Regions from separate parts of the Paenibacillus sp. GYB004 genome, predicted to be linked through region 2. Evidence: riboswitches for the same ligand, from Rfam matches in the RefSeq annotation. Region 2 holds a riboswitch; the other holds the start of a gene.
What was found. A riboswitch is a leader RNA that binds a small molecule or an ion and turns the genes downstream of it on or off. The one in region 2 is predicted to bind cobalamin.

Region 1 (7,603 bases), on a different contig from region 2:
TTTACGGACTGCCCTGTAATGAGACGTATCCCCCAGCATTTCTATTGCGGTATCACCGCGATCCGAATCGAGGACGACCTTGCTTAAGGCTGTCGGGTGGATGAATGGCGGCTGCCACAGCTTCTCCAGCGGATCACCTCGAAAGTAAGCCATCATCATCTTTAAGGCGACCGCATGCGTAACAATCAATATAGTTCCGCCCTGGTGGGCAGCAATAAGTTCCGTTAAAGCCGGAATAATCCTTTCGGATAACTGAACAAACGTTTCTCCCCCGGTTAAAGGAACATAAGTATGCGGCTTGTTCCAAAATGCAAAATGCCTCGCAGAATCCGTACGATCCAAATCGATCCGTTTTTGTCCCTCCCAGCCTCCTAAATGAATTTCTTTCAAAGAATCCATCGGGATTAACAGGATATTGCGAGTTCCTCGGATGCGATCGGCCGTATCCGATGCCCGTTTGCTCGAACTGCAATAAATCGCATCGATCGGCACCTTTTCCAGCTTCGCACCCAGCCATTCCGCCTGCTGCTTTCCCAGCTGAGTGAGCGCAGAATCCCGATGACCCTGCAGCCGTCCTTCCACATTCCATTCCGTTTCTCCGTGACGGGTTAAGTAGAGGGTTGTTTTCATCGTAGAATTTTCAGCCCCTTTTCCAAAAACTAACACAAATAGAGGCGGTTTGCACCCCTTATTTCCACCAACTGGCGGGGGATTCGCCCTTCTCACCGATTTTTACAGGGTACAAACCGCTCTCATTCGGTTCCTGCCACGATGAATCCCCCGGCATAAGAGGTAGCTTTTCTGGGTTCAGATTGTTCCGGTTCGCTTTAGCGCCTTAAACACTTTGGCGAATATAGTTATCCCATGCTGAGCCAATTAAAAAAAAACGTACGGTGAGCTTCCGGACGGTCCTTTGACGTACAAACCCATACGCTAACGCGTGAAAGAGAATGGGTACCACCTTCTTTTGCTCCAGCCGCTCGCCCTCAGTCGTGTTGTCTTTTTGCGGTGGTATCGCTAACGAACCCAGCAACCGTTATCAGAGCCGAATGGGGGCGTTTGAATTTGTAACGAACTCTAGTATGGTTATTTCCGCAAATCAGATTCGTTTTTTGCCACTTTCGGTTCAATAACGATCCCTGGATTCGTTACGTCTGGAAAAACGTCGTTTTTCAGTCATAAGCGTGATCCAATTCGTTAGTCATCGGACCTGAGTTTACGTTCTCTAACGCCAAGGAAGGAAACCCCTTCCCTTCATTTAGCACGGTAAAGAGCTTAAACTTCCTGGCAGATAAAAAAGCCTTTCTACCCACGAAATTTTATAAATTATACGTATAAAAAAAGCTGTCCACATCCAAATCGATGCGAACAGCCCTTGTATATCAAGATGAAAGATGATGACACATTCCCGGCGGTCCCGCTCCCGGATTAAAACTTAAAATCGTCGTCCGACAGCGGCTCGACGTGAATGGTGCGCACGTAACCGTTGCCCTTCTTGGAGAAGAAATCATGCTGCTTCGTGCGAGTGCTGATTCCGTTGAAGACGATCGGATTCACTTCCTCCTCGGGGAAGGCCGGTTCCTGTCCCAAGTTCATCAGCGCTTTGTTCGCGTTGTACCGGACAAACTTCTTCACTTCCTCAGTTAGTCCGACCGCATCGTACAACTGCTCCGTATACAGCTCCTCGTTGCGGTGCAAGTAGTGAAGCAGCCCTTGGAACGTCTCCAGCGCGTCCTTCTGCTCGTCTTCATCCAGCTCTGCGAATACCTCTTGAGCCAGTACGCCTACGTATAACCCGTGAATACTCTCGTCTCGCAAAATCAGGTCGATCACTTCGCCGCTGCTCGTCATTTTGCCTTGCCCGGCCAAATACAACGGGTAGAAAAATCCGCTGTAAAACAAGTAGCTCTCGAGCAGCACCGAAGCCGCCATCGCCAAGTACAAATCTTTGCGCGTCTCAATCGAGCGGTAATATTGCGAGATCGTCTCCGCTTTCGTTTGCAAGAAGCGGTTATTCTCCACCCAGCGGAACACCCCGTCGATCTCTTCGGTCGTCGCCAGCGTCGTGAAGATGCTGCTGTATGACTTGGCGTGGATCTGCTCCATCATGCCCATAAATCCGAGCACCGCTTTGCGCTGCAGGCCGTCCACATGCTCCATGATCTTCGGCATGCCGACTCCGCCCTGCACCGTATCGAGCAGCGTCAGTCCGCCAAGCACCTTCATATACAGCTCGCGTTCGTCTTCATTCAGCGTAATCCACGACATTTTGTCGTCGGAAAGCGGAATTTCCTCGTCCGTCCAAAACTGCATAATGTTCTGATTCCAAAAGGTATTGGTAAAATCGTCGTCCGGACGGTTCCAGTTGACGGCTTTATGCGCCTTTGCCTCTTTCATGAGCCCATGATCTCCTTCCGTCCATCCACCCCGTTGTTACACGGAGCAGCTGACGCATTCTTCGACGGACAAACGATTCGTCCGGGTGTAATACAGCGACTTCAGCCCTTTTTTGGCGGCATATATATAGTAACGGGCAAGCTGTCTCGTCGTCACGTCGCTGTTCACATGCAGAACCGTGGAGATGCCCTGGTCGACATGCGTCTGAATCTCGGCGATCAGATCGATGACCTTAAACTGGTCCATGTTGTAAGCCGATTTATAGAAGAAGAAATTATCCCGATTCAAATACGGCATCGGATAATACGTAGTCGAGTTGGCATACGTGCGCGTCTCGATCGGCTCGACGATCGGCATAACGCTCGATGTCGCGTTCTGGATATATGAGATGCTTTGCGTCGGCGCAATCGCCAAACGGTAGGCGTGGTACAAACCGTGCTTCCTTACGTCTTCCTTCAGCTTGTGCCAATCTTGAGGCGACGGAAGGGCGATCCCTTCGAACAACTGCTTGATCTTATCCGATACGGGACGGAAGTCGTTCTCCACATAACGGTCGAAGTAAGTGCCTTTCGCATATTCGGACCGTTCAAAGCCCTCGAACACGATTCCTTTCTCGCGGGCGATATCCATGCTTTTCTCGATGGAATAAAAGTTCATCGCCATGAAAAACGTCCGGGCAAATTCAATCGCCTCCACGCTGTCGTACGCAATGCTGTTCTTGGCCAGGAAACCGTGCAGATTCATCGCTCCGAGCCCGACCGAATGCAGCTCGCGGTTCGCCTTCGCGACGCCAGGTGCATTCGAAATAAAAGTCATATCGCTAACCGCGGTGAGTGCGATCATCCCTTCATGCACCGACTCGCGGATCTTTTTCCGTTCCATCACATTGGCGATATTGAGAGACGCCAGGTTGCAGCTGATGTCGCGCCGGATGATATCGGCTTGACCGTAGTCGCCGATCTCCGACGTTTCCTGCAATTGGAATATTTCCGTGCACAGGTTCGACATTTTGATCGATCCGATATCTTTAAGCGCGTGAGCGCGGCTGGCGTTGCTGCGGTTCATCATGTAGGGATATCCCGATTCGAGCTGGATCGTGGCGATTTTGACGAGCATGTCTCTGGCTCCCATAACCGCTTTTTTACGTATGCGGCCGTCGGCCATCAGCACGTCGTACATATCGTCCATATCCATATCGTCCAAATGGGTGCCGTAAGCCCGGTATACCGAGTATGGCGCGAATACGTGAAGCGGCTCGTTTTGCTCGGCCAGCTTATAAAATTTATCCGGCACGATCAAGCCGATCGATAACGTCTTCAGGCGGGATTTCTCGTCCGCGTTAATTTTTTTGCTGTCCAGAAACTCGATGACGTCCCAGCCGAAAATGTTGTAGTACGCCGCTCCGGAGCCTTTGCGCTGCCCCATCTGGTCGGCATAGGAGAACGCGTCCTCCATCAGCTTGAGCACCGGCATGATGCCTTTGGCTGCGCCTTCGACGCCCTTGATCGGCTCGCCGCGGCCGCGCAGCTTCGACAAGTTGACAGCTACGCCGCCCCCGATCTTGGACAGCTGCATGCACGTGCCGATGCCGTAATTGATCGAATTCAGCGAATCGTCGAGCTCGAGCAGGAAGCACGATACCATTTCGCCGCGCCTGCTCTTGCCTGCGTTCAGGAAGGTCGGCGTAGCCGGCTGCAGCCTGCGCTCCATCATCGATTCGGTCAGTGAGCGGGCCGCGTCCATATCGCCGCGCGCCAGATGGAGCGCAACGATCGCCACACGGTCCGGGAAATGCTCCATATATAGGGAACGGTCGTCGCTTTTTAAAGCGTAATCCGTGTAAAACTTCGATGCCGCCATGTAGGACGGGAATTCGAACTGGTATTGATGCGCGATGTTATAGATTTCTTCAACCTGTTCCATCGTGTATGTATCCAGTACATTTTCGTAAAAGTCGTTGTCGATCATATGACGGATTTTCTCAGCCGTCGAAGCAAAACGAACGCTTTTGCGGCCGACTTCCTCCATAAACGCCACGACCGCCTCCTGGTCTTTATCCAGGCTGAAAAAGCCGTCCTGATCGCGCTGCATCAACATGTTGTTCAACTCAATATGCCGCAACTGCGTTCACCTCCCGTACGAACTTCTCTACATCCTGCGACGTTCCGGCCAGTTCGAACTTGGCCAGCACCGGCACGCCGTACAAGTCGGAGATCCGGTCCGCGCTCCGCGCGAAGCCTTCTCCCCAATTACGGTTGCCGCTCGCGCATACGCCAATCATCTTGGCCGAGTTCCGTTTCAGGAAGTTCAGCGTTTTCTCCGGAGCCTGCCCGAATCCGGTTGTATAGGTAACGAGGACGAACGGCTCGTCGACAGTCATTTCTTCGTCAATCTTGACTGCCGGCAAATTCAGCTTGCTGACGAACCGTTTCACATTTCCCGTTCTGGAGTCGTAAGCGATCAACATCTGGATTCTCCTCTCTATGTACCCTAGACCCGCGAGTGTCTCTGCGGATGGGAAGATCCGCTTGCCGCAGGCAGCGGCTCCGCACCGATTCTGTTAAAAAAGACGCATCTGCGACAGCCCGGTGCCGGATGCGCCTTTTGCGCGCATGCCAAAGAACGCCTGCAAGCACAAGGACGATGCGGACACTTTCCTATCGACCGTAGGTAACGTGTCTAAGATATCGGGCAGGTCTCCTGACTCGGGGATCGGCACTTCAAGTCCGCCTTCCCGGCACTAGATGTGCCAGTGGCCAAGGACTGAAGCTACTCCCTTACAGTGGCGGGACCGTGCCGGCTTCTCACCGGACTTCCCTATTAAGCTATCGCGCCCAGTTGGGCGTGAAGCACCCGAACGAACAATATGTAGTTCATGGAATTTAATTTATATCAAGATATTGTGTTTGTCAATCGGTTCAGCCGCCTATTTAAGTATGAAAATATGAAAACGGAGAGAGGAAAAACGTCAATCTCGCATGGGGATTGAGATTCCCGACTTCAAAAAATTTTCGTCACATCTCCTCGTTTGCCCTGCCTCGCGCTTTTGCAAAAAACTAGTGAAAATGGATCTTCTCGGGACAAATTAATCAAGAATGGGAAAGGCAGGAGCATCTTCCGCGGCGTCTGCGGAAAACTCCTGCCTATATGATTCGGATAATTAGCGCCATTAAATAACATAATCCAGGACGTATTCCTCAGCGGCGCGATACGTTTTCGTCCCCGACAGCGGCGGAGCATACACATGTAAGGATACGGTTCGTCCGGACGCCGGATTGGCCATCTGATGGATTTGACCGTGCGGAGCATCCATTAGTTGACCTTCGCGCAGAATCGCCTCGGAGGACGCGCAGACGGCCTCACCCCGCCCTTCATTCCGGTAGATCGTATTCCGCAGCGTTCCTTCGATCACCAACGCGCAGCCGGCGGAACAGCCGTGATCGTGAATGCGCGTTGCGGTGCGAGCCGGAATATGGATCACGATCACTTCCGCCTCTTCCGTCCGGCCTATGACATTACGGCCGTAGAGGAGCTGGGCCGGTTCCGTTACATAGGGGGCAAGTTCCTCCTTCGTACACGCCAAGGACAACAGCATTTCCCGCAATTCGCGGACAGTCGGCTGCCGCAGAGCTGCCAGCGCCTTTTCCACTCGCTGCAAAACCTTCATGGGGATAACGACCTCCTGGATGTCGATCACAATCGCATACCCCATCTATATGCGGCGCACCCGCTTCGGGCAAGTTGTCAGACGCGTCTTCTCTACAAAAAACAGCCGTTCCACGCAAAAAAAATCCGCAAAATCGTGCGGATTTCTGCTTGAATCCATATTTGATACGCCTTTTCCGATCACAACGCGCGAATCATACCGCCGTCGACAAGCACGGCTTGACCGGTCACATACGTATTGGCGAATGATCCCAAAAATACGATCGCTTTCGCAAATTCTTCCGGCGTTCCGTAACGGCCCAGCGGAATTTGGCCCATCAGCAACGCACGAACCTCTTCCTCGGACGTCCCTTTTTTCTGTGCAGCCAGACGGTCCAGCTCCACGATCCGGTCCGTCTCGATCCGTCCGGGGCCGACCGTATTGACGAGAATCGAATCCGGACCGAGCTCGGCCGACAAACTTTTCGTCAAGGCGTACACGCCTGCGCGAAAGACGTTGGACAAGATCAGATCCGGGATCGGCTGCTTGACGGACACCGAAGTCAGGTTGACGATCCGTCCGCTCCCTTGCCGTCTCATATGCGGCAGCGCTTCGCGGATCAGCCTGACGACGCTCATCAGGTTTTGCTGGAATGCCGCTTCCCACGCTTCGTCCGCGAACTGGTCGAAGCCGCCTCCCGGAGGCCCGCCTGCGTTCGTCACGAGCACATCCAGCCGCCCCGTCCAATCGATAGCAGCCTGAACCGTCTTCGCTATATCTTCCTTCCGGTTAACGTCGGCCGCTACCGTCAGCACTTCACGGCCTGTCTCCCGCTCGATCTCTTCCTTGGCTTGCCGCAAATGGTCGGAGCTGCGGCTCGAGATGACGACGTTCGCCCCTTCCCGGGCGAATTCAAGCGCGCTCGCTTTGCCAAGTCCTTTGCTGCCCGCCGTAACGAGCGCCGTTTTTCCATCCAGCAGCATATTCATCTTGATCTGGTCGCTTCCTTTCCGATGTCTGTTTTTTGAAGGTTACAGGATCATGTCTTTTTCTCTTTGCGTCAATTTGCGGGCCGGGATGTCCAGCACGAGCCGCCCGCCCGACAAGCCCCACAGCCGGGTGGCGTTTCTCTCGGCCATCTCCAGATTCTGCATGGCGCAGATGACGATCAAGTCCTGATCCTTGCACAGCGCGCGCAGATCCTGCAGCACTTTACCCGCCGATTCCGGGTCCAGCCCCTTGGTCGGCTCGTCAGCAAGGATGACTTTCGCGCCTTGCGCCAGCGCCCGTGCGATTGCCACACGCTGCTGTTCGCCCCCGCTAAGCTTCTCGGCGGGAAGCATCTTCGCTTTATCGATCAGTCCGACCCGCTCCAGGTAGTCCATCGCCCGGATATGCTCCTCGGTAGACACCGTACCGGTTAGTTTGCGCCATAACGGCAGCTGGAAAAACCGCCCGCTGAATACGTTTTTGAGCGCGTTCTTTTTGAGATTGAGGGCCGGACGCTCCTCGAGGTACGCCCAGTCCTTGCGCAGCTTGAGCTTGTCCATCACATTTTTG
Region 2 (7,603 bases):
AGTGCTCGTACATATCCTCCGGCATCAAAAAGGGACGCTTGGTCAAGCTGTAGTACCAGCGGACCATCTCTACCTGAAACGACTGCTCCATCTCCGCTTGCCTCCCTTCCGCACAAAAAAGGATATGAAAGATAAGAAGTTGATGCATGTAAAACAGGAAACCTATCCTTTATTATGATATCAAGAAATGCGAAAATAAGATATGTAAAGGGAGTGCGGAAGATGAGAATGGAGAGCTTTCTTACGTATGAGCAGTTGAACGATTATCGCGAGAACGGGTATCTGGTGCTCCGGTCGGTTTTCTCCGAAAAGGAGACGGCGGTTTGGCGTCAGGAGTGCGAGCGGCTGATCAGTCTGGACGACTACATCCACCCGGACAACCTGCGGGTCGGTTACCGGAAAATGCCGGACGGCACGTCTGTTATCGAGAAATACGATCCGGTGCACGATCTGTCTCCCGTGTTTCGCGATCTGGCGCAGGACGAGAGAATTTTGTCGCCGCTGCGGGACCTGTATCTGGATGAGCCGCTGCTGTTTAAAGATAAGCTGATTTTCAAGCTGCCCGGCGTAGCGGGTTATACGATGCATCAGGATGCCGCGTGGTGGCAAGGCTTTCCGATGGAGGGGCTGATCTCCGTTATGGTGGCGATCGACGGAGCGACGGAAGAGAACGGCGGACTCGAGCTGTTTCCCGGCTATCATGACCGGCTCCGTTCGACTCCGGGCGTGCTGCGCAATATGAATCAGGAGGAAATCGCCGAGATCGACCTGTCCAAAGGCCAAATCGTCGAGACGCATCCGGGCGATCTGATCCTATTCCATTCGTTCACTCCGCACAGAAGCGGTCCGAATACGGCGAGTGTAAGCCGCCGCCAGCTGTATTTAACGTACTCGCCCTCGAAAAACGGGCAGCTGTACAAAGCGCACTACCAGCACTTTTACCGGTATGCGACGGTCGGCCGGGACGAGAAAAGCCTCAAAAACGTATATTTCAAATAAATGGATTTCGGTCCGCTCCAGTCTTCCGGTTCGCCGGAGGAAGGGAAAGCCTAACGAATCGTAGGGTGCTTATTGCTGAAAAACGACGTTATTCCAGACGTAACGAATCCGGGGATCGTTATTGAACCCTAAGTGGAGAAAAAACGATCCGATTTGCGGAAATAACGATACGAGAGTTCGTTACAAATTCAAACACTCGCATTCGGCTCTGATAACGGTTGCTGGGTTCGTTAGCGATACCACCGCAAAAAGACAACACGACCTGAGGGCGAGCGGCTGGAGCGAAGGAAGGGGGGGACCCATTCCCTTTCACGCGTTAGCGTATCGGTTTGCACGTCAAAGGACCGTCCGGACGCTTCCGGACGGTTTTCCTTATTCGCAGACGAAGCCTGCAGGAAGCGCTGGCGAGGCCGGACGGCGGCCGTCCTCCAACTTTCGTTTAGCGATTCCGCATGCTATCATAGAACAAGAAGTTTTTTTAGACGAGTGGAGGGGAAAGACCAGATGAAAGCGAAATTCCGGAGGGCGGGTCTGCTGGCTGCGGCTCTAATAATCGTGGCGGTGCTGATGACCGCATGCGGAGGGCAGAAGGCGGATATTTCCGTCTTTATGATGTTCCCGCAAAATTCGCCGTTTAACAAACAGGACGAGCTCAAAAATGCACTGCAGGCCAAGCTGGGGGAAACCCCAACCGTAACGTTCAGCGTCAGTCCGATCTTCGAGCCGCAGAAGATGATCGTCGAGCTCGCGGCGGGCGACCATGGCATTTTCGTTCTGCCCAAAGACCAATTCGACGCATTCAAACAGGAAGACGGGATGATCGATCTCGGCGATACGCTCAAGAAGGAAGATTTCCCTGAGGGCGTACACAACGGGACGCTGGTCGGCATTCCGCTGAAAGATACGAAACTGCTGAAGGATGCAGGTTACAAAGGCGAAGAAGTGGTCGCGTTCATCACCGTCCGCGTCAAGGACAAGGAAGCGAAAGCGAAGCAGGTTTTGAAAGCGATGGCGGAGAAATAGGCGGAACGCGTTGGATGAATCGAATAGGAGGGGCTGTCCCGACAGTGTTCGCTTGACATAGCAACATCCCCATTTCCGAACGCGAAAGGACCTCAATTTCCACACTAAAGTGGAAGTTGGGGTCTTTTTTCTCAAGGAAAATTGGTTCTAAGCGGGCTCAAGAAATCGCAAAATGACTTTTGGAACAGCCTCTTTTTGTGCGATTCAGACTTTTGACGACCCGCCCAGGGCGGATTTTGCAGGTAGAGATGCCCGAAATGGAAGCCACGCAACACCCAAAATCAACACAATCTGGTCATCGAGGGACAGGTGCAGGATTCGATGTCGGCTCAGGAGATCGCGAGCTTGTACACGCCGGAACAAATGAAGGCGGGCATCGTATTATTTGCGACGCTTCCGATTTTGATCGTGTACCCGCTGCTGCAGCGTCATTTTGTCAAAGGCGCGATGCTGGGCTCGTTGAAGGAGTAAGGGGCGGTTCCGGTGAAAGGTATGTAGGAGCGTCCAGTCGGCAGATCGGACTTGTTGCCGGTGCTTCGTAATCATCAAGTTGGCGAAGGAGTGGAGGAAGATGAAGTTTGCGGTAATGAAGCAAAGCATGACACCGCCGCAGCCTGTATTTATGGCCGGATTCGGGGCAAGAACCCGCAAAAGCGAAGGACTGCTCGACGAGCTGTACGTCAAAGCCGTATTGCTCTCGGAGGGCGGCAAGGATCTGCTGCTTGTCGTCTTCGACGCGCTCGGAGCGGACAGGGGATTCGTGCTCGGTGTCAAAAAGGCGCTCGGCGAGCGGTTCGGGCTGGAAGAAGCCGATATTTTGCTCCACTTCACGCACACGCACGCTTCGATTCACTTGACAGGCGAGCATCCGGAGCTGCGCCGGGGCAATTACAGCCTCGCCCAGGATCAGTGGCACGAAGACTCGGCCGCGATCGATTATACCGAAGATATCAAGTATTAATTCGTCGGGCGTGCCTGCCACAGGCTGGAGGACGAGCGTCCCGGAGAGATCGCGGTCTTCCTGCAAGGCGCCGCCGGCGATCTGAAGCCGCGTCATAGTGCAGAGGACGGCCGCTTCAAGGTGTGCTCGACCGCGGAGATGCAAGCCGCAGGCGACGAATTGGCGAGCGAGGTGGGCCGTGTCCTGACGGATGGGACGTATGCCGGGATCGAAGGTCCGTTCCGTTCGGAGCTGGCCAGCATCGACTTGTCCGCAGGGGCTCCCGACGAGCGGAAGATGGCCCAGTTGCTGAGCGGGGAGGCGGGCGAATTTTATCGCCGCGCGGCGGAGCGGACGATCAAGGCGGAGCAAAGGGGCGTCGTGAAGACGAAGCTTCCGCTCTATGTGCAAACCTGGAAGCTGTCGGATCGGGTTGTGCTCGCAGCGCTGGAAAGCGAAATCCCGACCGAATATTCGCTTATGCTGAAGCGCGGCTGCCCGGACCGGAAGCTGATCGTGCTTGGTTACTCCAACGGCGTTTATTCGTACATCCCGACCCGCCGCATTCTCAAGGAGGGCGGATACGAAGCGGATCACCCGTTCACGATCGGCTTCAAGAGCCGCTTTGTGCCCGAGATGGAGGAGCTGATTTTGCAGGAAGTGAGCCGGCAGATGAATGCAGGAATTACGGATCAGCGGCAGTGAGCGATAACAACTAGGCATGGATAGAGCCTAAGCGCTTGGGTAACCGGGCGCTTTTTGTCATTGCGCAGCTTGTCCTTGGGGCCCGGCTCTCGCGGCGAACCGGAATTCCGGAATCGACCTATGGAGAGCACATTTTAGAGGGAATCAGGAGGGGGACTCGGCGGGTTCGGTTTTCATAACGAGGACCCGCTTATTACGGTCGTATGGGGAGCGGGGAACGGCTGGCGGCACGCATGGCATTTGTACGAGATGTATTGTAAACCCGCCGGATATAGCCTATAATCGATCCGTAAGCAAGATGTCCGCAGACGGTTCGCCGCTGCGGAAGGAATCGCTGTCAACAGGTGCCCGGAAGTCAGCATGCGACCGGGTTAAAAGGGAAGTCGGTGCAAGTCCGACACGGTCCCGCCACTGTGATATAGGAGCTTCCTCCACTAGGCCACTGTCTGATGCAGACGGGAAGGCGGAAGAAGCAGCGCTTGATTATAGGGCGCATCCTATGAGTCAGGAGACCTGCCTGTTGCGTTTATGCACTGCTTCCTTCGAGGAAAAGGAGCCGGCAACATTCGGGAATTTCATGTATTCGTGCGGATGCGCGATTACCCGTGTTTGCTGCCCCCCTCCGGTCTAGGATGGGGGTTTTCTTTTGTGAGTCGGGTCGGAGGAATCGGGGGAACGTTCGTGCAAGGAGAGTAACTCTAAAGGAGAGGGAGCAACCATGAAGAAGCTGATCATGCTTCTGCTGTCCGTCACGCTTGCGTTCGCGCTCGCGGCATGCGGTCAAAAGCAAGAAGGGGGCGTCAAGGAGCCGGCGCCGGCAACCGGAGGTTCGGCTGCAACCGGCGGGGAAGCCGCAGGCAAAAAGACTTCCTACCCGCTTACGATCAAGGACGACTCCGGCAAGGAGTTTACGTTCGCGAAGGCGCCGGAACGCATCGTATCGCTGTCTCCGACAGAGACGGAGGTGCTGTTCGCGCTGGGGCTCGGCAGCAAGATTGCAGGCGTGTCGAATCTCGACGATTACCCGGAGGAAGCGAAAAGCAAGCCGAAAATGGGCGATCTGCAAGGAAATCCGGAAGCGATTATCGCAGCTAATCCGGATATCGTATTCGCAGGACTGTCGCTGAACAAAAATTCGGTGGCGAAGCTGAACGAGCTGAAGTTGAATTTGTTCCAGACGAACCCGAAAACGATTGACGCCGCGATCGAGCGCGTTCTTCTGTTCGGACAAATTACAGATACCCAGGCGCAGGCGGAGAAAGTCGCCGAACAGATGAAGAAGGAAAAGCAGCAGGTCACGGACGCTCTGAAAGGGCTGAAGGAAGACCAGAAGAAGAAAGTATATATCGAATTTTCCCCAGGCTGGACGGTCGGCAAAGGCGAATTCATGGACGACCTGATCACGCTGGCCGGCGGCGTCAACGTCGCATCCGACCTGCAGGGCTGGAAGCAGATCAGCGAAGAGAAGATCATCCAGTCCAATCCGGACGTCATCTTCTTCGCCAAAGGCGTTCCCGATCTGGAGAAAACGATCCGCAGCCGCGGTGGCTGGGACAAAATCAATGCGATTAAAAACAATAAAGTGATCGGGCTGGACGACAGTCTGCTGGCGCGCCCGGGACCTCGCATCACGAAGGCGCTTGCGGATGTCGCCAAAGCGATTTATCCCGATCTGGTGAAATAAATGAAGAAGAAGCTGCTGTTATGGGGAGGAGCCGGCATCGTGCTCCTTCTTCTTTCCGTCGTAGTCAGCTTGTCGCTTGGCTCTGCGCGGATTCCGATTCCCCATGTGTGGGGAATTTTGCTGAAGCAGGTACCGTGGCTCGGGGAATCGGTTCCGGTCATCTGGCCTGAATCGTCGGAGCAGATTATTATGAAGGTTCGTCTGCCGCGTATTGTGCTGGGCGTACTCATCGGAGGGGCGCTGTCGATCGCCGGCGCGGGGTTTCAGGGCGTATTGCGCAACCCGCTGGCCGATCCGTATACGCTCGGCGTCGCTTCGGGCTCGTCGGTCGGAGCAGCGTTTCTTATTTTATTCGGGCTTCATTATGCCTTATTCGGCATTTGGACGATTCCAATCGTCGCTTTTATTACCGGCAGCATTACATTAGGGATCGTGTTCCGGCTCGCCGGAATACAAGGGAAGTTCCGCACGGAGACGGTAATTTTGTCGGGTGTGGTCGTTTCGTCCTTTTTAAGCGCGCTCGTTTCCTTTATGGTGGCGATGTCTGCGAACAAGGTCGTCAATGAAATCCTGTTCTGGCTGATGGGAAGTCTCGCTTTGCGGGGCTGGCCGTATACGACGGTCGTTGCGCTGTACCTCGTGATCGGCGCCGTCTTCCTGATTCCTTACGGCCGTTCGCTGAATCTATTCGCACTTGGCGAGCGGCATGCCGCCCATCTGGGCGTCCAGGTGGACCGGACGAAGCGGAACGTCCTGATCGTCTCGACGATGCTGACGGCCGTAGCCGTATCGGTGTGCGGCGTCATCGGCTTCGTCGGTCTGATTACGCCTCATCTGGTCCGGCTGCTGGTCGGTCCCGATTATCGGCTGCTTATTCCGTTATCGCTCCTGTTCGGGGGGATCTACGTCTTGTGGGCCGATACGCTCGCCCGGATGGTGCTGAGTCCGACGGAGATTCCGCTCGGCGTCGTGACGGCGTTTCTCGGGGCCCCGTTCTTCGCCTACCTGCTCACGAGACAAAAGAAGACGATGAAAGGTTGATCGTATGATCGAGGTAAAAGGAATATCCAAGTCGTTCGACAACCGCACCGTCCTGGAGGAAGTGTCGTTTGCCGTGAAGGAAGGGGAGACGTTCGGTATCATCGGGCCGAACGGGAGCGGGAAATCGACGATGCTGAAGCTCATATCGGGGGTGGACCGGGCCGATTCGGGCGAGATCCGGCTGGACGGCAAGCCGCTTGGTTCGTTTGCCCGCAAGGAGCTTGCCCGGTGGCTGGCCGTATTGCAGCAGGATGCGCTGCCTCCGATCGGCTTTTCGGTGCGCGAAGTGCTTGAGATGGGGCGGTTTCCGTTTCAAAATTGGCTCGGGGACGAGCCGGACGATTTTTCCGGCCTGATCGACGCCATTTTGACGAAGCTGCAGCTGGAGCCTTTCGCCGACCGGTCGCTCGAATATTTGAGCGGCGGCGAACGGCAGCGCGTGGCGCTCGGTAAAGTGATGGCACAGCAGCCGCGGCTGCTGCTGCTCGACGAGCCGACCACCTTTCTCGATATCGGCTACCAGGTGCAGATGATGGACACGGTCCGCCGCTGGCAATCCGAGCAGCCGCTCACCGTCGTGGCCGTTCTGCACGATTTGAATCTGGCCGCTCAATATTGCGACAGACTGATGCTGATCCACCGCGGCGGCATCGTCAAAATCGGTACGCCCTGGGAAGTAATCGATCGGGAGCTGATCGCCATGGTATACGGCACCGAGCCGATCATCACGGCGCATCCGGTATCCGGAGCGCCTCAATTGCTGCTGCAGCCTGGCTTGCCGGAGGCGGACATGGGGCAGCGCAAGCACGTTTTGCCATTCCAATAACCGGGTACGGGAGGGGACGAACACATCATGGAATCGCAGCAATTATTGGAACAGATGGTTAGTCGTATAGGGGCGGCGGACGAGGCCGCGAAGCAAGCGGCCGCGCACAAGCTGGACCGGCTGACGAAGCCGCCCGGCAGCCTGGGCAAGCTCGAGGAGATCGCCAGGCAGATCGCAGGCATCACGGGAGAGCTGAACCCGGATTTGTCGAAGAAAGCGGTCGTTGTCATGGCCGGAGACCATGGGGTTTGCGCCGAAGGCGTCAGCGCCTTTCCGGCGGAGGTCACGCCTCAGATGGTGATGAACTTTCTGAACGGCGGAGCCGCCGTGAATGTGCTGGCCCGCCATACCGGAGCGGATGTCGTCTGTGTGGATATCGGCGTGA

Region 1: it holds a riboswitch for cobalamin, as region 2 does, so the genes downstream of both, nrdI (class Ib ribonucleoside-diphosphate reductase assembly flavoprotein NrdI) here and PV433_RS05935 (ABC transporter substrate-binding protein) in region 2, are expected to answer to the same signal.

The regions. Positions count from the first base shown of each region.
Region 1 is NZ_JARBDB010000047.1:229,080-236,682, reverse strand. It holds gene PV433_RS19635 (histidine phosphatase family protein) at 1-630, opposite strand, end outside; gene nrdF (class 1b ribonucleoside-diphosphate reductase subunit beta) at 1,429-2,397, opposite strand; gene nrdE (class 1b ribonucleoside-diphosphate reductase subunit alpha) at 2,434-4,518, opposite strand; gene nrdI (class Ib ribonucleoside-diphosphate reductase assembly flavoprotein NrdI) at 4,505-4,864, opposite strand; cobalamin riboswitch at 5,071-5,269, opposite strand; gene PV433_RS19615 (cysteine dioxygenase) at 5,567-6,064, opposite strand; gene PV433_RS19610 (SDR family oxidoreductase) at 6,244-7,032, opposite strand; gene PV433_RS19605 (phosphonate ABC transporter ATP-binding protein) at 7,075-7,603, opposite strand, start outside.
Region 2 is NZ_JARBDB010000009.1:78,819-86,421, forward strand. It holds gene PV433_RS05905 (AraC family transcriptional regulator) at 1-91, opposite strand, end outside; gene PV433_RS05910 (phytanoyl-CoA dioxygenase family protein) at 223-999, shown strand; gene PV433_RS05915 (hypothetical protein) at 1,504-2,022, shown strand; gene PV433_RS05920 (hypothetical protein) at 2,344-2,493, shown strand; gene PV433_RS05925 (hypothetical protein) at 2,594-2,983, shown strand; gene PV433_RS05930 (hypothetical protein) at 3,104-3,667, shown strand; cobalamin riboswitch at 3,993-4,202, shown strand; gene PV433_RS05935 (ABC transporter substrate-binding protein) at 4,386-5,351, shown strand; gene PV433_RS05940 (FecCD family ABC transporter permease) at 5,352-6,392, shown strand; gene PV433_RS05945 (ABC transporter ATP-binding protein) at 6,397-7,218, shown strand; gene cobT (nicotinate-nucleotide--dimethylbenzimidazole phosphoribosyltransferase) at 7,246-7,603, shown strand, end outside.